Regions from separate parts of the Dickeya fangzhongdai genome, predicted to be linked through region 1. Evidence: predicted binding sites of a transcription regulator. Region 1 holds the regulator's gene; each other region holds the start of a gene.

What was found. Region 1 encodes PhoB, which activates phosphate uptake and scavenging genes when phosphate is short. Its sites were predicted from a motif close to CTGTCATAAAACTGNCNNAT; they were not measured.
Region 2: a site for PhoB is predicted at 2,578-2,597, ahead of pitA (inorganic phosphate transporter PitA). Genes of this name have one in related genera too.
Region 3: a site for PhoB is predicted at 5,026-5,045, ahead of phnC (phosphonate ABC transporter ATP-binding protein). Genes of this name have one in related genera too.
Region 4: a site for PhoB is predicted at 5,699-5,718, ahead of glpT (glycerol-3-phosphate transporter). Genes of this name have one in related genera too.

The regions. Positions count from the first base shown of each region.
Region 1 is NZ_CP025003.1:1,246,511-1,253,888, reverse strand. It holds gene CVE23_RS05800 (cobalamin-independent methionine synthase II family protein) at 1-828, opposite strand, end outside; gene CVE23_RS05795 (PstS family phosphate ABC transporter substrate-binding protein) at 1,033-2,010, opposite strand; gene phoR (phosphate regulon sensor histidine kinase PhoR) at 2,092-3,414, opposite strand; gene phoB (phosphate response regulator transcription factor PhoB) at 3,442-4,131, opposite strand; gene sbcD (exonuclease subunit SbcD) at 4,507-5,739, shown strand; gene CVE23_RS05775 (AAA family ATPase) at 5,736-7,378, shown strand, end outside.
Region 2 is NZ_CP025003.1:4,869,351-4,876,728, reverse strand. It holds gene CVE23_RS21890 (endonuclease/exonuclease/phosphatase family protein) at 1-605, shown strand, start outside; gene CVE23_RS21885 (YdgH/BhsA/McbA family protein) at 803-1,054, shown strand; gene CVE23_RS21880 (BaiN/RdsA family NAD(P)/FAD-dependent oxidoreductase) at 1,179-2,363, opposite strand; gene pitA (inorganic phosphate transporter PitA) at 2,668-4,176, shown strand; gene uspB (universal stress protein UspB) at 4,304-4,639, opposite strand; gene uspA (universal stress protein UspA) at 5,225-5,659, shown strand; gene CVE23_RS21860 (methyl-accepting chemotaxis protein) at 5,762-7,378, opposite strand, start outside.
Region 3 is NZ_CP025003.1:1,837,168-1,844,545, forward strand. It holds gene phnL (phosphonate C-P lyase system protein PhnL) at 1-281, shown strand, start outside; gene phnM (alpha-D-ribose 1-methylphosphonate 5-triphosphate diphosphatase) at 278-1,447, shown strand; gene phnN (ribose 1,5-bisphosphokinase) at 1,447-1,986, shown strand; gene phnP (phosphonate metabolism protein PhnP) at 2,429-3,178, shown strand; gene CVE23_RS08365 (NADPH-dependent F420 reductase) at 3,308-3,958, opposite strand; gene CVE23_RS08370 (LysR family transcriptional regulator) at 4,062-4,958, shown strand; gene phnC (phosphonate ABC transporter ATP-binding protein) at 5,107-5,967, shown strand; gene phnD (phosphonate ABC transporter substrate-binding protein) at 6,081-7,013, shown strand; gene phnE (phosphonate ABC transporter, permease protein PhnE) at 7,169-7,378, shown strand, end outside.
Region 4 is NZ_CP025003.1:4,632,848-4,640,225, reverse strand. It holds gene CVE23_RS20810 (HPP family protein) at 1-372, shown strand, start outside; gene rhtB (homoserine/homoserine lactone efflux protein) at 468-1,088, opposite strand; gene pldB (lysophospholipase L2) at 1,202-2,191, shown strand; gene yigL (sugar/pyridoxal phosphate phosphatase YigL) at 2,244-3,041, shown strand; gene glpQ (glycerophosphodiester phosphodiesterase) at 3,032-4,114, opposite strand; gene glpT (glycerol-3-phosphate transporter) at 4,264-5,613, opposite strand; gene glpA (anaerobic glycerol-3-phosphate dehydrogenase subunit A) at 5,914-7,378, shown strand, end outside.

The DNA.
Region 1 (7,378 bases):
ATATTCGAGGAAGAACGCATCCACTTTCACTTCGCCAAACAGGGTTTCCGCCACCGGCTCATAGCCGCCTTCGGAAATCCAGGTGGAACGGAAGTTGCCGCGGCAAACATGCAGGCCCACCACCAGATCGGCCGGTTTACCTTCCAGCGCCTTGTTCAGCACCTGCGCATAGGTGCGACGCAGATAATCCGGATCATCACCGCGTTCGCGGATTTGGCGCTTCTGGTCTTCGGAGCACAGATACGCCCACACCGTATCGTCCAGTTGCAGATAACGGCAGCCCGCGTCATAGAACGCATGGATGGCATCACGCCAGGTCTGCGCCAGATCGTCGAAGTAGTCTGCCAGATCCGGATAAACGGTACTGTCGATTACGCTACGGCCGCCGCGGAAATGCAGCACGCTCGGGCTGGGGATGGTCATTTTGGCTACGGCGTCGCCGGCCACGCTTTTGAGGAAACGGAAATCGTCCAGCATCGGGTGCTGCGGATTAAAGCTGACCTTCCCGGTCACTTTTACACCGCGGGCTTTAGTCTGCACGCCGTTGAACTGGATGCCCTGCTCCGCTTCATAACGTTCCACGCCGTTCAGGTTGTCAAAGAAGTCGAAGTGCCACCAGGCGCGACGAAACTCGCCGTCGGTCACCAGTTGCAGACCCGCCGCGCGCTGCAATTCCACCGCACGCTGAATTTCCTGATCTTCGACGCGGCGCAACGCTGCCGCATCAATCTCACCGGCCTGAAACTGCAAACGCGCCTGCTTGATGGCAGCCGGACGCAACAAACTGCCGACCACATCGGCACGGAACGGAGGAAGGGCTTGTGTCATGTTTAGCTCCTGCACTTCAGCTGACGCGAAACGGATCGGTTTCAGTCAGTCGATTTTTAGATGAATTGATTTTTAGAGGAAATAGTTACGCCGCTGAACTTTATAGCCATCCAGACGGCTAGACATGGAGCTATCCTGTCATGAGTTTTTCTCAGCGACAATGGAAGAATTTTCACGTCACGTGAAATAAATTCATCTTAGGCATCAGTTTATTGCAGGATCACCCATCGACGACGAAACGGCATCGCCAAGCCCAAGCAGTTGTCTGGCCTGCTCGCGCGCCATTTCCGGCAGCGGCAGGTAACCATCCTGGCTGACCAGCGCCTGCCCCGGCGCCGACAGTACCCGCTCCAGAAACGCGGCGGTCAGCGGTTCCAGCGGTTTACCAGGCATTTTATTGACGTAGATGTAGAGATAGCGGGTATAGGGATAACGCCCGCTGCGGATGGTGTCGGCGGTCGGCAGCACGTAATCGTCTTTGTCGCTGGCCGCCAGCGGCAGCACCCGTACCCCGCTGGCGCGAAAGCCGATGCTGGCGTAACCGATGGCGTTGACCGACGCCGCCACCGCCTGCACTACCGAGGCTGAACCGGGCAATTCGTTGACCTGCGGCAGGAAATCGCCGCCGCACAGCGCCTGTTGTTTGAAAAAGCCATAGGTGCCGGAGGCTGAATTGCGCCCATAACGCAGTAGCGATCGTTGTCGCCAGACGCCGTTCAGCCCCAGTTCCTGCCAACGTTGCACCGTTTTTCCAGCGCCGCAGCGGCGCGTCACGGAAAAGATGGCGTCAAGCTGGCGCACCGTCAGCCCGGTAATCGGGTTATCCTGATTGACCAGCACCACCAGCGCGTCCAGCGCCACCGGCACCGCCGTCGGCGCGTACCCGTAATGCTGCTCGAACGCTTCGATTTCGCTGCTCTTCATCGGCCGGCTCATCGGCCCCAGCTGCGCCGCCCCTGCCGCCAGCGCCGTCGGCGCCGACGACGAGCCGGCCGCCTGAATCTGCAGGTTAACGCCGGGGTAATGCTGGCTGAAATCCGCCGCCCAGAAGGTCATCAGGTTCGCCAGCGTGTCGGAGCCGGCGCTGGACAGGTTACCCGCCAGCATCGCCTGCGGCGCAGCGGCGGCGGCCTGACCGAACAGGCACAACAGCAAGGCAAGCAGGCGGCGGGTGGGTATCATGTGCGGTTTCCATCGGGGTGAAAGACAAGAGCACGCTATTTTCGGCACAGCGGCGGAGACAATCAAGCCCCGCCGCCGTCATTACAGCTGTGGATTCGCGGCGTTCTGACTCAGCACCGAGCGGACTATCAGCCGGTTCGGCAACGTGAACATGAAGCGGGAGCCGGCGCCCTCTTCGCTGAGGATCTCCAGCCGGGAGTCGTGGTGGCTGAGCGCATGCTTGACGATCGCCAGCCCTAGCCCGCTGCCGCCGGTCTGGCGCGAACGGGCCTTGTCGACGCGATAAAAACGCTCGGTCAGGCGGGGAAGATGTTCGGCGGCGATGCCCGGGCCGTTATCGCTGACCTGGAACTGCGCGCCCTGCGGCGTCTGCTGCCAGCATACCTCAATGCGGGTACCCTGCGGCGTATGGTTGACGGCGTTATACACCAGATTCGACACCGCGCTGCGCAACTGCTCTTCGTTGCCGAACACCTGCAGTTGCTCGTTGACGCGAAACACAATCTCGTGACGCCCCTGACTCAGGGTATCGGCTTCACGCTTGAGCACCCGCAGCATCAGCGGGATATCCACCTTCTCGTTAAGATCGATGGCGGCGGCGGCTTCGATGCGCGACAGCGTCAACAATTGCCGCACCAACCCGTCCATGCGGCGGGTTTGCTCCTGCATGGTGTGCAATGCCTTAGACTGCAACGCGCCATCCAGCGATTCGTCGTTCATCATCTCCAGATAGCCCTGCAACACCGTCAACGGCGTGCGCAGCTCGTGGCTGACGTTGGCGAAGAAGTTGCGGCGCGCGCCTTCCAGTTGGTGCATCTGGGTCACATCGCGGGCCACCATCAGCAGTTGCCCTTCCGAGTAGGGCATCACCCGGAATTCCACGTGGTGGGAATTTTTCAGCATCAGCGTCAGCGGGCGGCTGAAGTCTTGCTGTTGCATGTACTGAGTGAACTCCGGGTAACGCAGCAGGTTGAGGATGTTCTGACCGTTGTCTTCCGGCCAGCGAAAGCTGAGCAGGTGCTGAGCCAGCCGGTTACACCAGATGATGACGCCCTCTTCGGTGGTGATGACCACCGCATCCGGCAACGATTCCGCCCCGCTGCGAAAGCGTTTAATCAGCAGCGCCAGCTCGCGCCGACGGCGGCGGTTGCGCAGTTGCATCTGATAGAGGCCGTAAAACAGCGGCTCCCAGCTCCAGCGGCCGGGCGGCGGGGTCATGCTGCGGTCAACCCACAGCCAGTAGGACAGGCGCAGCTGGTTATAGAAGTTCCAGCACAGCGCCGCCAGTACCGACGCCAGCAGAAACCAGGGCAGATAGCCGATAATCAGCCCCAGCAGCAGACCGGGCAAACAAAAAAAAGCCAGCTCCAGCGCCAGCTTTTTCCAGGACAAACGTTCTAGCACGTCAGATTTTCTCCGGGACTCACGCTATCAATAACGTGTTGAGAAACGGTATCCAGTTCCCCGAACGGTCTGAACCATCTTGTCGTGTCCGCTGGTTTCCAGCGCCTTGCGCAGGCGGCGGATATGGACATCCACAGTGCGATCCTCAACATAAACGTTAGTGCCCCATACGTGATTCAGCAACTGCTCACGACTATATACCCGTTCCGGGTGCGTCATAAAGAAATGCAGCAGCTTGAACTCCGTCGGCCCCATATCCAGCGCGTGTTCTTCCGTGGTCACCCGATGCGAAGAGGGATCCAGGCTCAACCCGCGCATTTCAATCACTTCCTCAACCGCCATCGGCGAAATCCGGCGCATCACCGCCTTGATGCGCGCCACCAGTTCTTTGGGCGAAAACGGTTTGGTGATGTAATCGTCGGCGCCGACTTCAAGACCACGCACGCGATCTTCTTCTTCACCACGCGCCGTCAGCATCATGACCGGAATATCACGGGTCAGCGCTTCGCGTTTCATGTGCTTGATAAACTGCAAACCGGACCCGCCGGGCAGCATCCAGTCCAGCAGCACCAGTTCAGGATAAGGTTCGGCCAGCCGGGTAACGGCGCTGTCGTAATCCTCAGCCTCAACCGGCTGATAACCGTTCTGTTCCAGCACGAAGCACACCATCTCGCGAATCGGCGCTTCATCTTCCACCACCAAAATACGTCTTGCCATATCAATCCTGCCGTTAATCGTCACGGTTAGCGTGCGGTGTGCATTATGCGTCAGTTTTATGACAGATTTATGAAAAATGGCGCCCCGGACTACGGTACGTTTCCGCCCCGACAGCCGCGGCCCCCTGCCGCTGCCGCAGACCGCCGGTACGCTTAATTTCTCACATTACCTGTCCGCGACGACACTGCCAAATACTCCCGGGTAGCCGGGCCATACAGATATTATGGGACATGCCCTAAACTGCACGCCTATAATCGCCGATGATAAAGACGCGGTGTTTCGCCATGACGAACAAGCGCCTTGCCTCACTGACCGCCATTGTCCGCAAGCACCGCCAAAACAACATATCGTTTGCACTCACCTGCAGGGAGTCTCATGCGAATTATTCACACGTCTGACTGGCATCTCGGTCAGTACTTTTATACCCGGAGCCGTGCGCCTGAGCATCAGGCATTTTTACACTGGCTGGTTCAGCAGGTTGAGCAGTATCAGGCCGATGCAGTAATAGTAGCAGGCGATGTGTTCGACAACGGCGCGCCGCCCAGTTATGCCCGTGAAATGTATAACCATTTTGTGGTGGCGTTGCAGCGCACCGGCTGCCAGTTGGTGGTGATGGGCGGCAACCATGATTCGGTCGCCACCCTGAATGAATCACGCGCGCTGCTGGCCTGCCTGAATACCCGGGTGGTCGCCGGTTTTGACGGCGATATCCACGAACAGGTGCTGGTGCTGAACAACCGTGCAGGCGAGCCCGGCGCGCTGCTGTGCGCCGTTCCTTTTTTGCGTCCGCGCGACGTGCTCACCAGCCAGGCCGGCCAGTCCGGCGCGCAAAAACAGCAGGCGTTGCAGGATGCCATCACCCATCATTATCAGCGCTGTTACCAGCTCGCCTGCGAGCAGCGTGAAGCGCTGGGTCGCGAACTGCCGATTGTGCTGACCGGCCACCTCACCACGGTGGGCGTCGCCACGTCCGATTCGGTGCGCGATATCTATATCGGCACGTTGGACGCGTTCCCGGCGCAGGCCTTCCCCCCGGCGGACTACATCGCGCTCGGCCATATTCATCGCCCGCAGCGGGTGGCGCAATGCGAACACATCCGGTACAGCGGCTCGCCGATCCCGCTGAGTTTTGACGAACTGAATCATGAGAAATCGGTGTATCTGGTGCATTTCGAGCAGGGAAAACTGCAGGAGGTCACCGCGCTGACCGTGCCGACCGAACAACCGATGCAACTGGTGAAAGGCAATCTGCCGGAGATCGAACGCCGGCTAGCCGGATTCCGCGACTATCACGGCGACAAACCGGTGTGGCTGGACATTGAAATCGCCACCCAGGATTACCTGAGCGACATTCAGCAGCACATTCAGGCGCTGACCGAACCGCTGAACGTGGAAGTGCTGTTGCTGCGCCGGGCGCGGGAACAGCAGCAACAAATGCTGGTGCAACTGGAAAAGGAAACGCTGGAGGAGCTGCAACCCGCCGAGGTGTTTGCCCGACGGCTGGCGCTGGAGAGCGATCTGGACGAGGCGCGCCAGCAGCGCCTGAAAGGGTTGTTCGACCGGGTCATTCAGGAGATTGACGAGCAGCGACGGGAGGCGTCCGCATGAAAATTCTTAGCCTGCGATTGAAAAACCTCAACTCGCTGCAGGGCGAGTGGAAAATCGATTTCACCCGCGAGCCGTTCGCCAGCAACAGTCTGTTCGCCATCACCGGCCCTACCGGCGCGGGTAAAACCACGCTGCTGGACGCCATCTGCCTCGCGCTGTACCACCAGACGCCGCGTCTGAAGGTCGGCCCCAGCCAGAACGAGCTGATGACGCGCCACACCGCCGAATGTCTGGCGGAAGTGGAATTCGAGGTGAAGAATGTCGCCTACCGCGCCTTCTGGAGCCAGCGGCGCGCCCATAATAGCCCGGAAGGCAATCTGCAGCCGCCCAAGGTGGAACTGGCGTTGTGCGCCGACGGCAAAATCCTCACCGACAAGGTGAACGACAAGCTGACGATGATCGCCGATATCACCGGGCTGGATTTCGATCGTTTCACCAAATCGATGATGCTGTCCCAGGGGCAGTTCGCCGCCTTCCTGAACGCCGATGCCAATCAGCGGGCCGAACTGCTTGAAGAGCTGACCGGCACCGACATTTACGGCCAGATCTCGGAGCGGGTATTCGAGAAACACAAAGACGCCCAGAGCAAGCTGGAAACCCTGCGGGCGCAGGTCACTACGCTGGAACTGCTGAGCGACGAACAGCGTCAGGCGCTGGAGCAGCAGCTGGAAGCCATCCGCCAGCAGGAACAATCGCTGTCATTGCACCGGGAAGAGGTGTTGGGGCATCAACGCTGGTACGACACGCTGCTGCAGCTCCAGCAGGCGCAACAACAGGCCCAACAGCAGCGTGCCGCACAGGAACAATTGCAACAACAGTCGCAATCGCAGATGGATAAGCTGCAGCGCAGCGAACCGGCGGAAAAACTGCGTCCGCGCTTTGATGAACGCGAACGCGCGCTACGGGAAAAACAGCGCCTGACCCAGCAGTTGAATAGCGTCCGCCAGCAGATCAGCCGCCAGCAGGATGCGCTCAATCTGTTGAAAATCCAGCTGGAAAAAGCGCAGGCCACCCGACAGCAGCACGCCGAGTATCGCCAGCAGCAGGAAACCTTGATCAATGAACGTATCCTGCCGCTCGACCATCACATCGCCACCCAGCAGGCCCAGCGCGCCCAGCAACAGCAGGCGCTGGATAACCTGCTGGAGCAGCAGAAAACGCTGATCGCCAGCCTGACCAGACTACAACGCCAGCAGGAACAAACACGGCAACGGCTGGAAGACATCGAAAACTATCGCCGGCAGCATAGCCGCCATCAGCATTTGGGCAGCCATATTCCGCTGTGGCAGGCGCAATTTCCCCAGCAGCAGAAATGGCAGCAGGACTTGCAGGTGCTGCAGGAAAAAGCGGCGCAGCAGCAGATTCAGGCGGAATACCTTGACCAGCAGCGCGCCTCGCTCGCCGAAAAACATCAGGCGCAGCAAAGCGCCTGCGAGCGAGCGAGCCAACTGCTGACCGAGCACTTGCAGCAGGATGAACAGCTGGAAGCGGAGCAACCGCTGGCGGACCTACGCCAGCAACTGGCCCGGCTCATGGCCGAACGGCCGGATCGTCAGCAACTGGCCACCAGCGCCGCCGTGCTACAGCAGTTGATTAGCCAGCGCACCCTGCTGGAAGCGCAACAGCTGGACACCCAACG
Region 2 (7,378 bases), 1.4 Mb from region 1:
GTCAGTTCGGCACCCTGACGCTGTCCCGCTGGCCGATTCTCTCCAGCCGTAACTTTCCGCTGCCGAAGTTCGGTACCCTGACCCAGCACTCAATTCAGCAAGGCGTGCTGGAAACGGTGATCGACACCGGCGCCGGGGCGATCCGCGTCTATAACACCCACCTTAGTCACCTGTGCGCCGATACCCGGTTGCCGCAGGTGGAGGCGATGCTGGCGCTTTTCGCCCGCGCCCCGGATGAAGGCGGCGCCTGGTGCGGCGGTCATCCTGATCCGGCCGCGGGCTGGACCGAAGGTCGGATGCCGGTGATGCCGCTGGAGATGATCCTAATGGGGGACTTGAACTGCCTGCCGGACAGCGAGGAGTACAGCCGTCTGATTGGGCCGGTGTCGCCGCATCACGGCCGGTTGGTTCGGCACCGCGGGTTGATGGATGCCTGGGTCGCCGCCGGTCTGCCGGAGAATAGCGGTTCTACCCATCCGAATGTCGGCGGCCGTATCGATCACTGCCTGTTGACGCCATCGCTGGGGCTGACGGTACGCCGTTGCTGGGCGGATACCGAGAATCAGGGCTCCGATCACCACCCGTTGTGGGTCGAGTTGCAATAACCGGCGCGTCTGTCACCCGCGGCGGGGTCTGCGGGTGACAGGCAATTCATGGTTATTTTTTATTCATTTTTTTTGAAAGATATCTGCAAATAAACCCGATTTTAACGTCGCAGCAACAGGTCTATTATCACTTCCATCGAAAGCGAAGACGCTTTCACTAAAGAAACCAACCAAATTCAACGTGAAGGATATTGACCATGAAAGCTATCAAAAATATTGTTGCAGTTATCGCCCTGGCTACCGTTTCTTTCGGCACTTTTGCAGCAACTGAAGTACAGCAGTCCGCCAGCCTGTCTGTTGGCTCTGTCAGCGCCACTGCTGCTACGCTGGACGGTCTGCAAGCCAGCCTGTCTGAAAAAGCGAACGCAGCCGGTGCCAAATCGTTCCGCATCATCTCCGCCACCTCCGGTGAAAACCAGATGCGCGGCGTGGCTGAACTGTACAACTGATAACCGGTTTACCGTTATCATGCGCAACAATGGCCGCCTTCGGGCGGCTTTGTTGTTTTTGAGAAAAGTAACAATGGGAGGATTAACGGATGAAAGGAACCGGTTGCTATGCTGGAGTCCATCGTTACCCCAGCGCCTGCGCACACGCCCAGGCGGAGCTCCAGGCCCACTGGAAGTTGTAACCGCCGAGCCAGCCGGTGACGTCCACCACTTCACCGATGAAGTACAGCCCCGGCACTTTGCCGGCTTCCATCGTTTTTGACGACAGTTCGCGGGTATCGACGCCGCCGAGCGTCACTTCCGCCGTACGGTAGCCTTCGGTGCCGTTAGGCTGTACCCGCCATTGTTGCAGCGTGATTTCCACCTCGGCCTGCTGTGGCTTGTTGAGCTGTTTTAGCGTGACGTCCGGTAACTGCCCCAGCGCCTGCAGGCATTCCACCAGCCGCTTCGGCAGCCACTGAGCCAATGTGTTTTTCAGGCTCTGGTTCGGATGCGCCAGACGTTCGTTGTTAAGGCATTCGGTCAGATCAAGGTTCGGCAACAGGTTGATGGTGACGAATTCTCCCGGCTGCCAGTAGCTGGACAGCTGCAGGATCGCCGGGCCGGACAGGCCGCGGTGAGTAAACAGAATATTTTCGCGGAAGGTGGTGCCGTTTTCGGCCGTGACCACCGCCGGCACCGACACGCCGGAGAGCGTCTGCAACTGTTCCAGCAGCGGCTTATGTAGGGTAAACGGCACCAGCGCGGCGCGGGTCGGTAATACGTTGAGGCCAAACTGCGTCGCCAGTTGATAACCGAACGGCGTAGCGCCCAGCCCCGGCATCGACAGCCCGCCGCTGGCGATCACCAGCGCCGGCGCCTGTACCACCCCGGTGTTGAGCTTCACCAGGAACCGATCGGTTTTTTCCACCGACAGCACCTCGCTGCGCAGACGCAGCGTCACCTTACCGGTTTCGCACTCTTTCATCAGCATATCGACAATCTGCTGCGCGGAATCGTCGCAGAACAGTTGGCCGAGGGTTTTTTCGTGATACGCGATGCCGTGGCGGTTTACCAGGCTGATGAAATCCCATTGGGTGTAGCGGGCGAGGGCGGATTTGCAAAAGTGTGGGTTGCTCGACAGGTAGGCTGCCGGCTCGGCGTACATATTGGTGAAGTTGCAGCGTCCGCCGCCGGACATCAGAATCTTGCGGCCCGGTTTTTTGCCGTTGTCCACCAGCAGCGCCCGCAGTCCTTTCTGGCCTGCCTGCGCCGCACAGAACAGCCCGGCCGCGCCCGCGCCAATGATGATTACGTCAAACTGTTCCACATTACTCTCCCGTTGTTCCGCCATGCCATTGCCCCACAGGGCGGCCGATTATAGGCGATGTCCCGACGCCGGTCATCGCCCAGGTGCGCCTTGTTCCTTGCGCCATGCTGCGCTGCCGCCGTTTGCCGGTAACAAAGTGTGTGGAGGGGTAAAAACAATAATGCCTTGATTTTAATTAACTAAAACATTGTCACCGGCAAGAATGGCGTAAATTAAGTCAAAATAATGTCATATTTTGCTTTTCCCGTTTCCGCTTGTCGCCGATAATGCGCCGCGTTCATGACCACTACATGGCCTAACACTTATGCTACATTTATTTGCCGGGCTTGATTTCCACACCGGTCTGATGCTGGTTCTCGCTCTGCTATTCGTTCTGTTCTACGAAGCCATTAACGGCTTTCACGATACCGCCAACGCGGTAGCCACTGTTATCTATACCCGTGCGATGCGTGCCCAACTGGCGGTTGTCATGGCCGGGGTTTTCAACTTTCTCGGGGTATTGCTGGGCGGGCTGAGCGTCGCGTACGCCATTGTTCACCTGCTGCCGACCGATCTGCTGCTGAACGTTAGCTCCACCCACGGGCTGGCGATGGTGTTTTCCATGCTGCTGGCGGCGATCATCTGGAACCTGGGAACCTGGTATTTCGGGCTGCCTGCTTCCAGTTCGCATACGCTGATCGGTTCCATTATCGGTATCGGTCTGACCAATGCGTTGGTGACCCATACGTCGGTGGTGGATGCGCTCAATATTCCTAAAATGGTCAGTATCTTCCTGTCGCTGCTGGTGTCGCCTGTGGTCGGCATGATCATCGCCGGGTTGATGGTGTATCTGCTGCGTCGTTACTGGAGCAGTAATAAGAAGCGCCAACGCGTTCACCTGACGCCGGCCGAGCGCGAAAAACAGGACGGTAAGCGCAAACCGCCGTTCTGGACCCGTACCGCGCTGATCCTGTCTGCGGTGGGCGTGAGCTTCTCGCATGGCGCGAACGACGGCCAGAAAGGCATCGGTCTGATCATGCTGGTGCTGATTGGCGTGGCGCCGGCCGGATTTATGCTGAACATGAATGCGTCCGGTTACGATATCAGCCGCACCCGCGACGCGGTGGTGAACCTGCAGACGTACTACCAGTCTCACAGCGCGGCGCTGACGCATGTGATCGACCTGTCGCATCCGGTGATTCCGGCGCCGGAAAACGTGATTCCGTCCACCGGCAATAAACCGGATTTTCACTGTGATACCTCCCGCGCGATGATCGCCATCGACCGCGTGCAGGTGCTGCTGAATAACGTCAAAAGCTACGATGAACTGGCGGCGGATGACCGCGCCCGCGCTCGCCGCTTGCTGATGTGCATCGCCGATACGCTGGATCGCGTCGTCAAGCTGCCGGAAACCCCGTCTGACGACAAACGCCTGCTTAACAATCTGCGCAGCGATTTGCTGTACACGGTGGAATATGCGCCGCTGTGGATTATCGTTGCGGTGGCGCTGGCGCTGTCGCTCGGCACGATGGTGGGCTGGAAGCGCGTGGCGGTGACCATCGGCGAGAAGATTGGCAGAAAAGGCATGACCTATGCGCAGGGCGTTTCGGCGCAGGTGACGGCGGCGATGTCCATCGGTATCGCCAGCTATACCGGCATGCCGGTCTCCACGACTCACGTACTCTCGTCCGCGGTGGCCGGAACCATGATTGTAGATGGCGGCGGTGTACAGGGGAAAACCGTGAAAAGCATTCTGCTGGCCTGGGTGTTTACCCTGCCGGTATCAATGTTGCTCTCCGGCGTGCTGTACTGGCTGGCGCTGAAGCTGATCTGACTCGGCACGGTGATAAAGCCGTAGCGGGTATAAGTATAAGAAAGGCGGCCATCAGGCCGCCTTTCTGCTGTCAGGGCATAGGGTTGGGGTTGATAGAAACACGACCGGTTTACGCTGCCGGGCCGCCTCAGTGCCAGATGATCAAGGCAATGAGACTGACCACAATCAGCCCGCACAAGGCGGAGGTCAGCAGAAACTGACCGCGCACCCGCGCGCAGCGACGGATGAACTCGGGGTCGTGATGATCAAGATAACGTTGTGCGTAGATGTAGCGAACCAACCGCAACTGTTTACTGGGCTGACCGTGGGAGGTAAAAAAACCGCCCCCGTCCACATACTGGTACAGTAGCGGATCGCAGTCTCTCAGTATCAGCAGCAGCACTCGTAACGAAGAATAATATCGCGCCATATTGATGACACAGACGACACATAAAGCCCAGAAAAGCGCAAATGTACTAATCATCATGCTTCCCTCCCGGATTATGACCCATCAGATGCTTTCACGTGTCGAGTCCTGCCGACATCACATCTGTGGGTATTTATGCCACACGTTATTCACGCGATGTTATGGGGCTGCCAGACCATGGCGAGTTGCCCGGGTGTTCTTCTTCACCGCTGTATCCTTGCCTGGAGAAGGGCCTGCAGGGTCCCCCTCAATTTCATTGTAGAAGAGCCTTGCGTTTTTTTTCCATATCTGACGTAAGGTTCCTGAAAGCAAAAAACATCACGACTTCTTTTGATCTGACACCGGCTTTCTCCTCCGTAGGTCGCGCCCTTTTCAACTACACTTTGCATACGGGCGGGAGGTTTCACCGTTATAAGCGATAAACCGTCATCAGCTATAAACAGTATCGGCGCAGATGGACGGCCGCTTCAGGGCAAGTAGTTACCAGTATCCGCAGAACCGTTACAAAATATGTGGCGTTGTGATCTGTTGAACATAACCCGGAATCAGCGGGGTGCTATGCTCATTACAGCCATCGGTTATCAGACTGGCAGGAGAAATATCTGCTGACCCATCAGTTAGTCATTACGGAAGGAGCTTATCATGGCTTACAAACACATCCTTATCGCGGTCGACCTGTCACCGGAAAGTAAGGTGTTAGTGGAAAAAGCGGTTTCCATGGCGCGACCGTATGATGCCAAAGTCTCTTTGATCCATGTTGACGTGAATTACTCCGATCTCTACACCGGGCTGATCGATGTCAACCTGGGCGACATGCAGCAACGTATTTCCGAAGAAACCCAGAATGCCCTGAGGGAACTGGCGGAAAACGCCGGCTATCCGATCTCGGAAACCCTGAGCGGCAGCGGCGATCTGGGCCAGGTGCTGGTTGACGCCATCCGCAAGTATGATGTCGACCTGGTGCTGTGCGGTCATCATCAGGATTTCTGGAGCAAACTGATGTCGTCCGCGCGCCAGCTGATCAATACGGTGCACATCGACATGCTGATTGTGCCGCTGCGTGACGAAGAGGAATAAGCCGCCCGAAGCGGCTCTGATAAGGGTCGGGTGAGCAGGCGGATACGAATAAGGCATAGCCATTCGGCTATGCCTTTTGCGTGATGGGGTTCCGCCAGGTGATCAATGAATACGGAACACCTGCACCAGTTGCGCCAGTTGCCGGGCCTGATCTTCCAGTGAAGCGGCGGCGGCAGTGGCTTGCTGTACCAGCGCGGCGTTTTGCTGGGTGACGCCGTCCATTTCATGCACCGCCTGCGTCACCTGACTGATACCGCGGGACTGCTCGTCGGACGCGGCGACAATCTCGCTCATGATGTCGTTGACCGACGTCACGGCGGTCAGCATGTCCCGCATGGTTTTCCCGGCGCTTTCCACCATGCCGACCCCATGACCGACCCGTTCGGCGGATTCGCCGATCAGCGCGGTGATGTCTTTTACCGCATCGGCGCTGCGCTGGGCCAGACTGCGCACCTCGCCGGCCACCACCGCGAAACCGCGACCCTGTTCGCCGGCGCGGGCCGCTTCCACCGCCGCATTGAGCGCCAGAATGTTGGTCTGAAAAGCAATGCTGCTGATGATGCCGGTGATCTCGCTGATTTTCTTCGAGCTTTCATCAATGCTGCCCATAACGCTGACCACCTGACCCACAATTTCGTCGCCGCGCTGGGCGATGTGCGCCGCGTTCTGCGTCAGTCGGGTGGCGCTGTGCGCGTTATCGGCGTTTTGTTTCACGGTAGCGGTGATCTGTTCCATGCTGGCGGCGGTTTCTTCCAGCGCCGCCGCCTGCTGTTCGGTACGGGACGCCAAATCGACGTTGCCGGCTGAGATTTCCACCGCACCGTGACTGACCGACTCGCTGGTGCTCATCAGTTGTTCCACGATGCTGCGTAGCTGCTGCTGCATTTCCGACATCGCATAGAAGATGCTGCTGGTGTCTTTGGGTTGGACCGGGATGTGGAGCGTCAGGTCGCCTTGCGCCACCGCCAGCGCGATCGCCGCCGCTTCCACCGGTTCGCCGCCCACCGGGCGCAGTACCTTGCGGGTGAAGATCAGGCCAATCACCCCGGACACCACCAGAATGCTAAGCAGGGTCATGAGTGCGCCGATGTAACGCAGCCGCACCGATTCGGCCATCACCACCTGTTCCGGCACGCTCACCCCCAGCATCCACGGCGTGCCGGTATTGCCGATGGCGATCGGCACGTAGGCATTCATCATGTCGGCGTTGGTGAAGCTGTTGAAACGCTGCCGGTTATAGGGCTTGCCCGCGGCGATGCTATCCATCAGCGGCGGGTCGCCCTCCAGTTTTTTGGCGATGCGCGCCTTGTCCGGATGGGCGATGTAGGTGCCGGAGGCGGAGTACATCGTGGCGTAACCGGCGCCCTGATAAGGTTTGATGCCGTTGACCATCTGCTGCAGCGTATCCAGCGAGAAGTCGGCGGTTACCGAACCGTAGAATTTGCCGTCAATCATGATCGGCACCGCAATCGAGGTCAGCAGTACGTCGACGCCGTTATAGGGGTAGCTATAGGGTTCGAGAATCACTTCTTTTTGCAGTTTGCGCGGCAGCAGATAGTAATCGCCGCTGCCGGGCGTTTCGTAATCGGTCAGGTTGTGCAGCGCCACTTTACCGGCGTTGTCGCGGTCAACGTAGCGCACAAACCGGCCCTTCGGGTCCTGCTCCGGCTGGCTGGCGTACTGTTGGTCTTTGCCGTCAAAGGCGTTCGGCTCCCATGC
Region 3 (7,378 bases), 590 kb from region 1:
CGCGCCGGCTATGGACGTTGGCGCCCGCCACCTTCTCCGGCGGCGAGCAGCAGCGGGTCAACATCGCCCGCGGGTTTATCGCCGATTATCCGTTGCTGCTGCTGGACGAACCGACCGCCTCGCTGGACGCCGCCAACCGCGACGCGGTGGTGGAACTGGTGGAGGAAGCGCGTGCCCGCGGCGCGGCGGTGGTCGGCATTTTCCACGATGCGCAGGTGCGCGCCCGCGTGGCGGACCGCCTGCATCACATGACACCCGTAACGCAGGAGCTCACGCCATGAGCGCGACGACTCAGATCAGCAATACGACCCGGATTATCAATAACGTGCAGTTGGTGTTGCAGGATGAGGTGGTCAGCGGATCGCTGGCCTGGCGCAACGGCGCGATCGAGGCGTTTTCCTCCACCCCCAGTCAACTGCCGCAGGCGCTGGACGGCGAAGGCGGCTGGCTGCTGCCGGGGCTGGTGGAGCTGCATACCGACAATCTGGACAAGTTTTTCATGCCGCGCCCGAATGTCGACTGGCCGGCGCATTCGGCGATGAGCAGCCACGATGCGCTGATCGTCGCCAGCGGCATCACCACGGTGCTGGATGCGGTGGCGATAGGCGATGTGCGCGACGGCGGCCACCGGCTCGATAACCTGCGTCGCATGATCGACGCCATCGTTCACAGCCAGCAACTGGGGGTGAACCGGGCGCAGCATCTGATTCACCTGCGTTGCGAATTGCCGCACCACACCACCTTGCCGCTGTTTGAAGCGTTGATGAACACGCCGGAAGTGGCGCTGGTGTCGCTGATGGACCACTCGCCGGGGCAGCGGCAGTTCGCCACGCCGGAAAAATACCGCGAGTATTATCAGGGCAAATACCACCTGAACGATGCCGAGATGGATGCGTTTGAAACCGAACAGCGGGCGCTGTCCGAACGCTGGTCGACGCCGAACCGGCTGGCGATTGCCGCGCATTGCCGCGAGCGCGGCATCGCGCTGGCCAGCCACGACGACGCTACCGCTGCGCATGTGCATGAATCGCTGGCGCTGGGCAGCGTGATCGCTGAGTTCCCCACCACCGAGATGGCGGCGCAGGCGTCGCACGCCAGCGGCATGAAGGTGCTGATGGGGGCGCCCAATATCGTGCGCGGCGGCTCCCACTCCGGCAACGTGGCGGCGTCCCGGCTGGCGGAGCAAGGGCTGCTGGATATTCTGTCATCCGACTATTACCCCGCCAGCCTGCTGGATGCGGCGTTTCGCCTGGCGACGGATGAGCGTAATCCGTTTACGTTGCCGCAGACGGTGGCGATGGTCAGCGCTAATCCGGCGCAGTCGGTCGGGTTAGACGATCGGGGGCGGATTGCCGACGGGCTGCGCGCCGATCTGGTGCTGGCGCACCACTCGCACGGTCAGGTACGGATTCGTCAGGTGTGGGCGCAGGGGCGACAGGTGTTCTGATGGCGCGGCTAATCTGGCTGACCGGCGCGTCCGGCTCCGGCAAAGATTCCCTGCTGGATGCCCTGCGGCAGACGAATCCGCCGCGCCTGCTGGTGGCGCATCGCTATATTACCCGCCCGGCGCAGGCCGGCGGCGAAAACCATATTGCGCTGAGCGACGCGGAGTTCGCGCAGCGCCGCGAGTGCGGTTTGTTCGCATTGCACTGGCAGGCGCACCACTATCAGTACGGCATCGGCATTGAAATCGACCTGTGGCTGTCCGCCGGGCTGGATGTGGTGGTCAATGGATCGCGCTTTCATCATCAGCAGGCGCAAACGCGCTACGGCGACCGCTTATTGCCGGTGTGCCTGCAGGTCTCCCCGGAGGTGCTGGCGCAGCGTTTGCGTCAGCGCGGGCGGGAAGATGACGCGGCGATCGCGCAGCGGCTGCAGCGGGCCAGCGAGATGCCGGTTCCGGCGGCGTGCCGGCGACTGAATAACGATGGTGCGCTGGCGCAAACGCTGCTGGCGTTTCACACCCTGTTAGCGGCTGAAAAATGAGATTGCTGATACCCCCCTTTAGCCCGGGGGGAGTGTTTTTTTCCGGCGTCAAAAACTGTGCTGAGGTGGGCGACTTCGCCGGGTGAGCAGCATGGATGCTGCGAAAGCCCGTGCCGCGTCTGACAAAAACGCCGGGAGCGTTTTTGAACAGCGTTTACGCTGGCCCGTAGGGCGAGCCCCAGGTATGGGGCGAGTAAACGCGTCACGGGCGGCCCGAATAGCGAAGTCGAGTGCCGAAGGTAGCGCGTAGCGCCACAGTTTAGCCACCAGCCAGAGGTCAAGGAGAGGCGGCGATGAGCCTCTCCTTGTCGTGCGTGCGATGACGTTACAAAGAGATCATTGAGGTCATCACGCACGAAACATTTCACGGCGTTGACATCTATTCGCCAATAACAAAACAACACGGCCGTTTGTTAACAGCCTCAAAAGTGGAGCTAATGTTATGGAGCTAATGTTTATGGGGACCGGCGACGCGCAGCAGGTGCCGCTGACCGGTTGTGAGTGTATCGCCTGCGAGCGGGCGCGGTTGGATCCGCGCTTTCGGCGCGGACCGAGCAGCATGCTGGTTCGGTGCGACGGCGAGGCGACGCTGCTGGACGCCGGCGTCACGCAACTGGAGCAGCGCTTTGGCGTCAACGAGATTCGGCGCATCCTGCTGACGCACTACCATGTCGACCATGTGCAGGGGCTGTTTTCGCTGCGCTGGGGCATCGGCGATCGCATCCCGGTGTTCGGTCCGCCGGATGAACAGGGATGCGACGACCTGTACAAGCATCCGCGTCGGCTTGATTTTCAGCTGGCGATGACGCCGTTTCAGGCGGTAACGATGGGGGCGCTGCGGGTCACGGCGCTGCCGCTCAATCATTCCAAACCCACCTTCGGCTATCTGCTGGAACATGGCGGGCAGAGCGTGGCCTACCTGACCGACACCTGCGGTTTGCCGGACGATACGTTGGATTTCCTGCGCGGCAAACGGCTCGATCATATGGTGATGGACTGCACCCAGCCGCCGCGGGATAGGCCGCCGCTCAACCACAGCGACCTCAACACCGTGCTGCGGGTGCGCGAACAGCTGCGGCCGACGCAAACCTGGCTGACCCACGTCAGCCACGAAACCGACGCCTGGCTGATGCTAAACGACCTGCCGGACGGGGTGCGCGCGGCGGCCGATGGGGCATGGATCAACGTGTAGCGACGAAAACCGCAACTGAATAAGCTGAGACGGGAAGATAGCGTCAGTTCCCGCTCAGAAATCAGTCGACCGGATAGGTCTAAGCCGGAATATGTTGCGGCGTGCCCGTGTCGCGGTATTGCTGCGGCGTCATCTGCCGGAAACAGCGACGTCACTGCGTTGAGCATTATCCAGTGCTGTGCTCAGCGTCTCTTTTGTCATCCGTACACAATAAGTCGGCATTCCCCGCTCAAAGCGCCATCCTTCGGCGAGAGCACCTGCATCAACGACATCGAAACCAAAAGCTTCGTATAGTTCGGTGACCAGCCGTTTACCTGTCGCATCATCTCCGGCAAGCGGTAGCGCCCGGCGCGTCGGCGCGCCAGAGGGAAGCCCGTCACTTTCAAGCTGTGTCATGGGGATGGCGTTAAATGCTTTTGTTATCAGCGCGCCGGGCAAATAGCCGGCCAGAAGCTCGCTGGTAGTGGTTTCCAGTCTGTCCAGCGCCTCAACTTGCCCATCGCGTTCAGGATAGTAGTTGACGGCGTCCACCACCGGTTTTCCCCGTAGTTCCGCGACAGGAAGCTGGCTGATAGCCGAGAGGGGAACCGCGATGACGACGATATCGCCAAAAATGGCGGCTTCGGTGGCGGTGCCGACGTCACAGCCAACCATCGGCCGGAGACTGAACAGCGTCTGTGGACCGCGTGAGTTGCTGAGCATCACCTGATGGCCGTTTTTAATGGCAAGCGTTGCTATTGCCCGTCCGACGAAACCTGCGCCAATAATGCCAATCTTCATCGTTTTTTCCTTTTTCGTGTTGAGATAACAAGAAAATAGTTCCCTACAAATCGGAGATAAAGCGCAATATAAAACATAAATAAACAACAAAATGGAGGGAATGGTGGATAGGCTGACCAGCATGAGCGTTTTTGTGAAGGCGGCGGAGCTTGGCTCTTTTGCAGCGGCAGCCGAGGCGTTGAGTCTCTCTGCGCAAATGGTGGCGAAACATGTGGCCTGGCTGGAAGCACGGCTCGGCGTCAGATTGCTGAATCGCACCACGCGCCGCCAGAGTCTGACCGATATTGGCCGCAGTTATTACGAACGGTGTCGGATGGTACTGGCTGAAGCAGAAGCCGCCGATGCCATTGTGCTGGACATGAAGGCCACACCTTCCGGTGTTATTCGGGTAAACGCGCCGGTGACCTTTGGCTCGTATACTCTGGCCCCTTTTCTTACACACTATCTCGGAAATTATCCGGATACGCAGGTGGAACTGACGTTGAGTGATCGTCTGGTCGACCCGATTGAAGAGGGTTTTGAAGTCATCATTCGCATCGGTGAACTGGCCGACAGTTCAATGCTGGCGTGGCCGCTGCGGCCTTACCGTTTAATCGCCTGTGCCTCGCCAGACTATGTCGCGCGCGAAGGTTTACCGGCAGTACCGGCTGAGCTCGCACATCACGCCTGCCTCGTTTACGGAATATGGTCACCCGCCGCCCCTTGCCGTTGGGTGTTCCATCGAGCGGGCAAGACCGAAGAAGTCAGGCCGCAAGGCCGGTTCCGCTCAAATGACTGGAAGGCGTTGCTACATGCTGCGATAGAGGGTTATGGCGTCACGTTAGGTCCAGAAGATGTGCTGCGCGAAGAAATCCGGCAAGGGCGTCTTGTTCAGGTGTTGCCTGAGTATGAAGGACCTGCTCGCCCTATGCATGTGCTGGTGCCGGCAGGGCGGCGGCAGACCGTTAAAATTAAAAGCGTTGTCGACGCGCTCAGAATGCGCTTCGGGGAGTCGGCGTAATTCCCTCATCGAAAGCGGCGACAGAAACGGTTATGAGGCGAGGTGGAATGTCCGTGAGTTCATTTTTTAATCATAAAGCTGTCATCAGGTATTCATCTGCGCTGCGCTTAATAACGTCCATATTGTTGACTAAACGATGACGAAACTCATGGCACAGGCACTGTTGGCATCCGAAAGCGCTACTCCACTGCGCGCACATCATTTCCAGACGCAACCGCAGCAGACCATTCTGTCGGTGCGTCAGCTGTGTAAGGCCTATTCCGGTCAGCAGAAACGGGTGCTGGAGAACCTCAGTTTTGATTTGCACGCCGGCGAGATGGTGGCGGTGATTGGCCGTTCCGGCGCCGGTAAGTCCACCTTGTTGCACGTGATGAACGGCACTATTCCGGCCAGCGAAGGGCAAATCCTGCGCTATCCTGCCCAGCACGATGGCGGGCAGGGCGACACGCAGGACATTCTGCGTTTCAGCAGCCGGCAGATGCGCCAGTGGCGCAGCGAATGCGGCATGATCTTTCAGGATTTTTGTCTGGTGCCGCGGTTGGATGTGCTGACCAACGTACTGCTGGGCCGCCTGAGCCGGACCTCCACCCTGAAGTCGTTCTTCAAACTGTTTTCCGATGAGGATCGTGCGCACGCCATTGGGCTGCTGCAATGGATGAACCTGTTGCCGCAGGCGTTGCAGCGGGCGGAAAACCTGTCCGGCGGCCAGATGCAGCGCGTCGCTATCTGCCGCGCGCTGATGCAGAACCCCAAAATCCTGCTGGCCGACGAGCCGGTGGCGTCGCTCGACCCGAAAAACACCCGCCGCATCATGGACGTGTTGCGACAGGTGAGTGACAACGGTATCACCGTGGTGGTGAACCTGCACTCGGTCGAGCTGGTGAAAGAATACTGTACCCGGGCCATAGGCATCGCTCAGGGCCGCATTCTGTTTGACGGCCCGCCGTCAGAACTGACCGACAGCCTGCTGCGTACCCTGTACGGCGACGATCTGCAGCCGGTGCATTAATTCATTAATTCCCTTTTTGGCACTGCCCGCGTCTCGGTGGTTTTAACGCGGACGCAGGATTTTTCGACATCACATCGCTACACCTTGGCATAACGACAACATAGGCAAAACTGATGAAAAAAACCTTCACGTTGACCACCTTGCTGGCCGGTGCGGTAGTGTCCGCCAGCGTATTCGCCGCGGAAACACCGAAAACGCTGAATCTGGGCATCCTGGGCGGTCAGAACGCGACTCAGCAGATCGGCGATAACCAGTGCGTTAAACAGTTTCTCGATAAAGAGCTGAATGTCGATACCCAATTGCGCAACTCATCCGACTATGCCGGGGTTATTCAGGGGCTGTTGGGCAAGAAGATTGATCTGGTGTTGAGCATGTCGCCGTCGTCGTATGCGTCGGTCTACATCAAGGACCCCAACGCGGTGGATGTCGTCGGTATCGCGGTGGACGACGTCGACCAGTCGCGCGGCTATCACTCGGTGGTGATCGTTAAGGCCGACAGCCCGTACCAGAAGCTGGAAGATCTGAAAGGTAAGGCGGTCGGTTTCGCCGACCCGGATTCCACCTCCGGCTACCTGATTCCCAATCAGGCGTTTAAAGAGAAATTCGGCGGCAGCACCGATAACAAGTACAACAATTTCTTCTCCAGCGTCACCTTCTCCGGCGGGCATGAGCAGGACATCCTCGGCGTACTGAACGGCCAGTTTGACGGCGCGGTGACCTGGGCGTCGATGATTGGCGACTACAACACCGGCTACACCAGCGGCGCGTTCGGCCGTCTGATTCGCATGGACCACCCGGATCTGATGAAACAGATTCGCATCATCTGGCAATCGCCGCTGATCCCGAACGGCCCGATTCTGGTGAGCAACGCGTTGCCGGCCGACTTCAAAGCCAAACTGATTACCGCGGTGAACAAGCTGGATAAAGAAGATCATACCTGTTTCATCAAGGCGATGGGCGGCAAACAGCACATCGGCCCGGCCAGCGTGGACGATTACAAAACCATTATCGCCATGAAGCGTGAATTGACCAAAGGCAACCGCTGAGGGTGGCGCGCCGGGTCGTCAGGCTCGGCGTTTTCCCGACCGGCGGTGCGCAACGGCGCAACATTGACGGACTGCGGCACAGGCAGGATGCCTATTTTTTCACACTGTTGCGGTTCCAAACCCATCATCGCTTTTCCACCATTCAGACCAAACTCATGCTGAACCCTGATTTTGAACGCTATTACCAGCGGATACGCACACGGCAGAAGCGCGAGTCGCTGATATGGACACTGGTGCTGGTCGTGCTGTACATCGGCGCGGGCGCGTTGTCCGAATTCAATCTGCATACCCTGTGGACGTCGTTTCCCCACTTTTTTGACTACCTGATCGAGACGCTGCCGGTGCTGCACTGGCCGCTGCTGTTC
Region 4 (7,378 bases), 1.6 Mb from region 1:
TTCGGCGCGACGGCGGTGCTGGTATTCGGGGTGCCGGCCAGTCCGCTGGCGAAGCCCAAAAATGTGATTATGGGGCATTTTATTACGGCGTTGATTGGCGTCTGCTTTGCGCAATGGACGGGCGTCAGCCCGCTGACGCTGGCACTGGCGACCGGGTTGGCGGTTAGCGCTATGCTGCTGACGGGAACGACGCATCCGCCCGCGGGCGCGAATCCGCTGCTGATTATGCTGACAGGACAGAGCTGGTCGTTCTTGCTGGCGCCGGTGTTGATGGGCGCCGTCATCATCGTTCTGGCCGGCAAGGCGCTGAATGTTCTGCGCGCACATCCGCTCTGGCAACGGTCAGTGGCCGGCGGGGAGTCACTGCGGTGAACTATTCCGGCGGGGAGGTAGGTGGTAAGAGTGCTGTCGAAAAAATCCATCTGTACCGCTCGCCGTACCTGCCGTGAGCGGTAACATCCTCAGATTCAGGCTTTGCGGGCCGTCGCCAGCAGCGCGCCGACCAGCATGAACAGCGAGCCGAAGGTCCGGTTCAGCTGTTTGAGCTGGCGCGGACCTTTCAGCCACAGCGCGATGCGCCGCGCCAGCGTGGCGTAGCCAATCATCACGATGATGTCGATCACGACGGTGGTGACGCCCAGCACCAGATACTGCATCGCCTGGGGCTGATGCGGGATAATAAACTGCGGGAACAGCGCGGCCAGAAACACGATGCTTTTCGGGTTGGTTAGATTGACCAGAATCGCCCGTTTGAACAAACGACGACGCGGCATACTGTTAGCCAGCGTTTGCAGGTCCAGCGAACCGGCGCTACGCCATTGCTGGATGCCAAGCCAGATCAGGTAAGCGGCGCCGAACCATTTCAGCAAATCAAACGCCAGCACCGACTGAGATAACAACGCCCCCAGACCGATCCCCACCAGTACGATATGAATAGCCAGGCCCAGTTGCAGCCCGGCGATGGACGCTATCGCGCCGCGGTAACCGTGGCTGATGCTGGTGCTCATGGTATTGATGGCGCCGGAACCGGGCGACAGGCTTAGAATCAATGTGGTGACGAGGTAGGTTAACCACCAGTCCTGGGTCATGGCTGAATGCTCCCTGATTGCGGTTTTTTATGCCACAATACGCCAATGCCCGTCTTTGTGCCATAGCTCACAAAAATCAATCCGTTCGGCATGATTTACCTCGGGAGAGCCTGATGAATCCTTATCCGGAGTGCCTGCTGACAAGGGAATGGCAGTACGCCGCATTCGCTACCGGGCCGTTGCTGGATTTCTGGCGACAGCGTCAGGAAGGGATGTTCATCGGCGTGGATGACGTGCCGATTCGTTTCGTGCGTTTTAGCTCACTGTCGCACTCGCATCTGGTGGTGGTGTTGCCCGGCCGCACTGACAGCTACGTAAAATATGCCGAGGCGGCCTACGACCTGTTTCAGTGCGGTTACGATGTGCTGATGATGGACCACCGTGGACAAGGGCGCTCCGGCCGGTTGCTGAAAGATAGCCATCGGGGGCATGTGCGCCGCTTTTGCGATTATGTGGACGACGTGGCGACGCTATGGCAACAACAGGTGGCGCCGGGACAGTATACCAAACGGTTCGCGCTGGCCCATTCGATGGGCGGCGCGATTCTGGCGCAGTTTCTGGCGCGCCAGCCGCAGACGTTCGATGCGGTCGCGCTCTGTGCGCCGATGTGCGGCATTCTGCTGCCGATGCCGCGCTGGCTGGCCTGGCGTATTCTGGACTGGGCCGAGCGTTACCCGGCGATACGGGACTATTACGCCATCGGCACCAGCCAGTGGCGTCCGTTGCCGTTTATGGTCAATGTGCTGACCCACAGCCATGCGCGTTATCGTCGCCACGTGCGTTTTTATGCCGACGACCCGGATTTGCGCATCGGCGGCCCGACCTATCACTGGGTGCGGGAGGCGCTGCAGGTGGAAACACAACTGCTGCAACAGGCGCCGGCGATCACGACGCCGCTGCTGCTGTTGCAGGCAGAAGAGGAGCGGGTGGTGGACAATGGCTGTCAGGACGCTTTTTGTCAGGCGCTGGCGACAGCCCACCCGTGTGCGGATGGTCATCCTTATGTCATTCGCGGCGCCCGCCACGACATTCTGTCGGAAAAGGATGCGATGCGGGCCGAGGCCTTCGGGCGGATTTTGCGACACTTCAACGATTATCATTAATACGTCTGTGCGGCCAGGCCGCCCGGCACCAGCGGAGGTTGGATTTCAACGTATGTACCCGATTGTTGCTTCCGATTTGGATGGCACCCTGCTGTCACCCGATCACACCCTGTCACCCTATGCCAAAGAAACCCTGCGTCTGATGACGGAACAGGGCGTCCATTTTGTTTTCGCCACCGGGCGTCACCATATGGATGTGGCGCAGATCCGCGATAATCTGGCGATCAGCGCCTACATGATTACGTCTAACGGCGCGCGGGTGCATAACACCGACGGCGAGCTGATTTTCAGTCACAATCTGGACCGCGACATCGCCCACGATCTGTTCGGCATGGTGTATCACCATCCGGAAATTCTGACCCACGTTTATCGCGGCGATGAGTGGTTCCTGTGCCGCTCCCGCCCTGAAGAAGAGCGCTTTTTTACCGAGACGGTGTTCCGCTACAAACTGTTCGACCCGGAAACGCTGGGTACGGACGGCGTCGGCAAAGTGTTTTTCACCTGTGAAGATCACGACAAGCTGCTGCCGCTGGAAGAAGCGCTCAACGCGCGCTGGGGCGACCGGGTGAACGTCAGCTTCTCCACCCTGAGCTGTCTGGAAGTGATGGCGGGCGGCGTATCCAAAGGTCATGCGCTGGAGCAGGTCGCCAAAATCCTCGGTCATACCATCAAAGACTGCATCGCCTTCGGCGACGGCATGAACGACTATGAAATGCTGTCGATGGCGGGCAAAGGCTGCATCATGAGCAATGCCCACCAGCGACTGAAGGATATGCTGCCGAACAACGAGGTGATTGGCACCAACATCGATCAGGCGGTGCCAAAATACCTGCGTCGTCTTTATCTCTGAGACGGCCGGGAATCCTGCGGTGAATGCAGGAACGACACGGCTTTGTCGGGGAAGTCGGTGAACAGGCCGTCGACATCGGCCTGACGGTAGAGCAGCGCATAGAGCGCGTTCACGTCGGCGACGTACTTCGGCAACCGGTCAGCCCGCACCGTGTAGGGGTGCACCACTATGCCGCTGGCGTGCGCCTCTTTCACCAGCGGACTGACGGCGACCTTGCCCGCGTCGCCGCTGAGCAGCATGTGATAGTCGGGGCCGACGCCGTCGGCGTAGCGGGCGATTTTCTGCATCGCGCCCGGTTTGAGCATCCAGTCGTAGTCATAGTTGACCCAGCGGCCGTCGGGTTGTTGCTGCTGGGTTTCCTGCCAGCGGGTTTCGGCGATCAGTTGCACCAGTTTCAGGTCCATCCCCAGCGCCGGTTCCAGTTCGGTTTTGATGCGTTGCAGCTCGTTGGCGTCAAAGCATTGCAGGTAAACCCGGTCGCTTTTTTGGCTGTAACCGTACTGTTTGAGCACCTCCAGCACCACGCGGGATATATCTTTGCCCTCCTGACGGTGGAACCACGGCGCTTTGATTTCCGGGTAGATGCCGATGTTTTTGCCGGTCGAGTGGTTCAGCCCCTGAATGAATTCGATTTCATCCTGAAAGGTGTGAATGCGAAAGTCCGATTTGCCCATCGGGAAGCGATTCGGGTAGCTCTGCACCGGCTTGCCGTCTTTCAGGTCAAACCCTTCGGTGAATTTAAGCGAACGGATTTCCGCCAGCGTAAAATCGATGGCGTAGTAACGGCCGTCAGCCCGCGCCCGGCCGGGGAAACGCTCGGCGACGTCGGTGACGCGGTCAAGGTAGTGATCGTGCAGCACCACCAGCGCGTTGTCCCTGGTCATGACCAGATCCTGCTCCAGATAGTCCGCGCCCTGCGCGTACGCCATCGCCTTGGCGGGCAGGGTATGTTCCGGCAGGTAGCCGCTGGCGCCCCGGTGGGCAATCACGATTTTATCGCCGGTCTGCGCCAGCACGGAGAGGGACATCGCCAGCGTCATGCCGGCCAGTAAAGGCTTGAACAGAGGATTCATGTCAGCGTCCTTTTTCAGTGGGAGAAAGAAAAGCTGTGTGAGTCGATGTGTTGAAAATGGCGTTGATAACTCCCCGCCGGCCCGGCATGGTCCGGCGGGGATAAAGCGCATGGTTACCGTCGTCAGTAAACCACGGCTGGATGACAGAATCAGGCGCGTTGCGCCAGTTCTTGCTTGTGTTTCTTCTCGTTGATCATGGTCAGGATCAACAACAGTACCGCCAGTACGCTGCCGCCGATCATCACCAGGAAGCCGCCGTTCCAGCCGAAGAAGTCTACGGTGTAGCCGACGATGGCGCTGGCTGCCACCGAACCGCCCAGGTAACCGAACAGGCCGGTGAAGCCGGCGGCGGTGCCGGCGGCTTTCTTCGGCGCCAGTTCCAGCGCATGCAGGCCGATCAACATCACCGGGCCGTAGATCAGGAAGCCGATGACGATCATGCAGAGCATGTCCACGCCGGGATTGCCCGCCGGATTCAGCCAGTACACGATAGTGGCGATGGTCACCAGACTCATGAAGAACACGCCGGTGGCGCCGCGGTTGCCCTTGAACACCTTGTCGGACATCCAGCCGCACAGCAGCGTGCCTGGAATACCGGCGTATTCATACAGGAAATAGGCCAGCGAAGACTTATCCAGCGCAAAGTGCTTCACCTCTTTGAGATAGGTCGGCGACCAGTCGAGAATGCCGTAACGCAGCAGGTAGACGAACACGTTGGCAAAGGCGATGTACCACAACAGTTTGTTGGGGAACACGTACTGCATGAAGATTTCTTTGGCGGTCAGCTCCTGTTCGTCTTTCTCGCTGTAATCTACCGGATAATCGTTTTTGTATTCTTCGATCGGCGGCAGACCGCAGGACTGCGGCGTGTCGCGCATCATGGCGAAGGCGAACAGCGCCACCAGAATGGCGGCGAACGCCGGCATATAGAGCGCGGCTTTCCAGTCATTGAACCAGGCCATCCCCAGCAGGAACAGCAGCGGCGGGATGCCGCCGCCCACGTTGTGGGCGCAGTTCCAGACGGAAACGATGCCGCCGCGTTCTTTCTGCGACCACCAGTGCACCATGGTACGGCCGCACGGCGGCCAGCCCATGCCCTGAAACCAGCCGCAGACGAACAGCAACACGAACATCACCATGATGCTGGAAGTCGCCCACGGCACGAAGCCCATAAACAGCATCACCGCCGCCGCCAGAATCAGGCCGGCGGGCAGGAAGACGCGCGGGTTGGAGCGGTCGGATACCGAACCCATGATGAATTTGGAAAACCCGTAGGCGATGGAAATGCCGGACAGCGCGAAACCCAGATCACCCTTTGAGAACCCCTGCTCGACCAGATAAGGCATCGCCAGCGCGAAGTTCTTTCTGACCAGATAGTAGGCGGCGTAGCCGAAAAAGATCCCCAGAAAAATTTGCCAGCGCAGACGACGGTAGAGCGGATCCACCCGATGTTCCTCTACGCGCGGACGATGTGCCGCAGGCTTGAAAATACTCAGCATAAATAAACGATCCCCGATAGTTATGTTCTATAACGCTCGCCAGCGTAGCGAATACGCGTGATGTTCAGTGTGAGTAAACGCGCAATTGTTACACTTTTATGACGAGGTGGGTCATTTTGAGCTGTGAGTAACACAAATGAAATAACCATTTTTCATTTCTGAGTGATTTGAATCACATATTTGTCGTCTCATCATCGTTTAATTTTCGTTTTTTGAGTGTTTTTGTTCTTTATCAATCATTGTGGCGGCGGTTTGTGTCCCACTACATACAGACATGATCCGGATTGAGGTGGGACGGTAATGGCGAACAACGGTTTGCGACGTGAAACGGATGTGGTGATTATCGGCGGCGGCGCCACCGGCGCGGGGACCGCCCGCGACTGCGCGTTGCGCGGTTTGCGGTGCCTGCTGCTGGAACGGCACGACATCGCCACCGGCGCCACCGGTCGTAATCATGGGTTGTTGCACAGCGGGGCGCGCTATGCGGTCACCGATGCGGAGTCCGCTCGCGAATGCATTGAAGAAAACCAGATTCTGCGGCGCATCGCCCGCCACTGTATTGAGCCGACCGACGGCCTGTTTCTGACGCTACCGCAGGATGACCTCGACTATCAGGCGCGGTTTGTCGCCGCCTGCCGACAGGCGGGGATCCCGGCGCAGGCGATCGATCCGCAGGAGGCGCTGCGACTGGAACCGGCCGCCAATCCAGCCTTGATCGGCGCAGTGAGGGTGCCGGACGGTACCGTGGATCCGTTCCGGCTGACCGCCGCCAATATGATCGACGCCTGCGAACATGGCGCGGAAGTGCTGACCTACCACGAAGTGATCGGGTTGATTCGTCAGGGCGATCGTGTCACCGGCGTGCGCGTTTTCGACCACAAACGCCATGTCGCCAGTGAAATTTATGCGCAAGTGGTGGTGAACGCGGGCGGCATCTGGGGGCAGCGCATCGCTGAGTACGCCGATCTGACTGTGCGCATGTTTCCAGCCAAGGGCGCGCTGCTGATTCTGGGGCACCGCATCAACAACCGGGTGATCAACCGCTGCCGTAAACCGGCGGACGCCGACATTCTGGTGCCGGGCGACACCATTTCGCTGATTGGCACCACCTCGACCCGCATCGACTATGACCAAATCGACCACATGACCGTTACCCCGGCGGAAGTCGATACCCTGATCCGCGAAGGCAGTCTGCTGGCGCCGCAACTGGCGCAAACCCGCATTCTGCGTGCCTACGCCGGGGTGCGGCCGCTGGTGGCGAGCGACAACGACCCGTCCGGGCGCAGCGTCAGCCGCGGCATTGTGCTGCTGGACCACGCCAGCCGGGACGGGCTGGAAGGGTTTGTCACCATCACCGGCGGCAAGCTGATGACCTACCGGCTGATGGCGGAATGGGTGACGGACAAAGTATGCGAAAAGCTCGGCCACCGGGCCGAATGCGCCACCGCGTCACGGCCGTTGCCGGGGTCGGAAACGCCGAATCCGGACACGCCGCAGGCCGCATCGGCGCTGTCGGCGCCGTTGCGCGGTTCTGCGATTTATCGCCACGGGCATCGCGCCGCGCCGCTGGTGTCCGGCCAGCGGGTGGACAGCAGTCTGGTGTGCGAATGTGAAGCGGTGACGGCGGGCGAGGTGCGTTATGCGGTGGAGTCGCTGCAGGTCAACAACCTGACTGACCTGCGCCGCCGTACCCGCGTCGGCATGGGCACCTGTCAGGGGGAACTGTGCGCCTGTCGCGCGGCCGGTCTGTTGTGCCGGCTGGGAC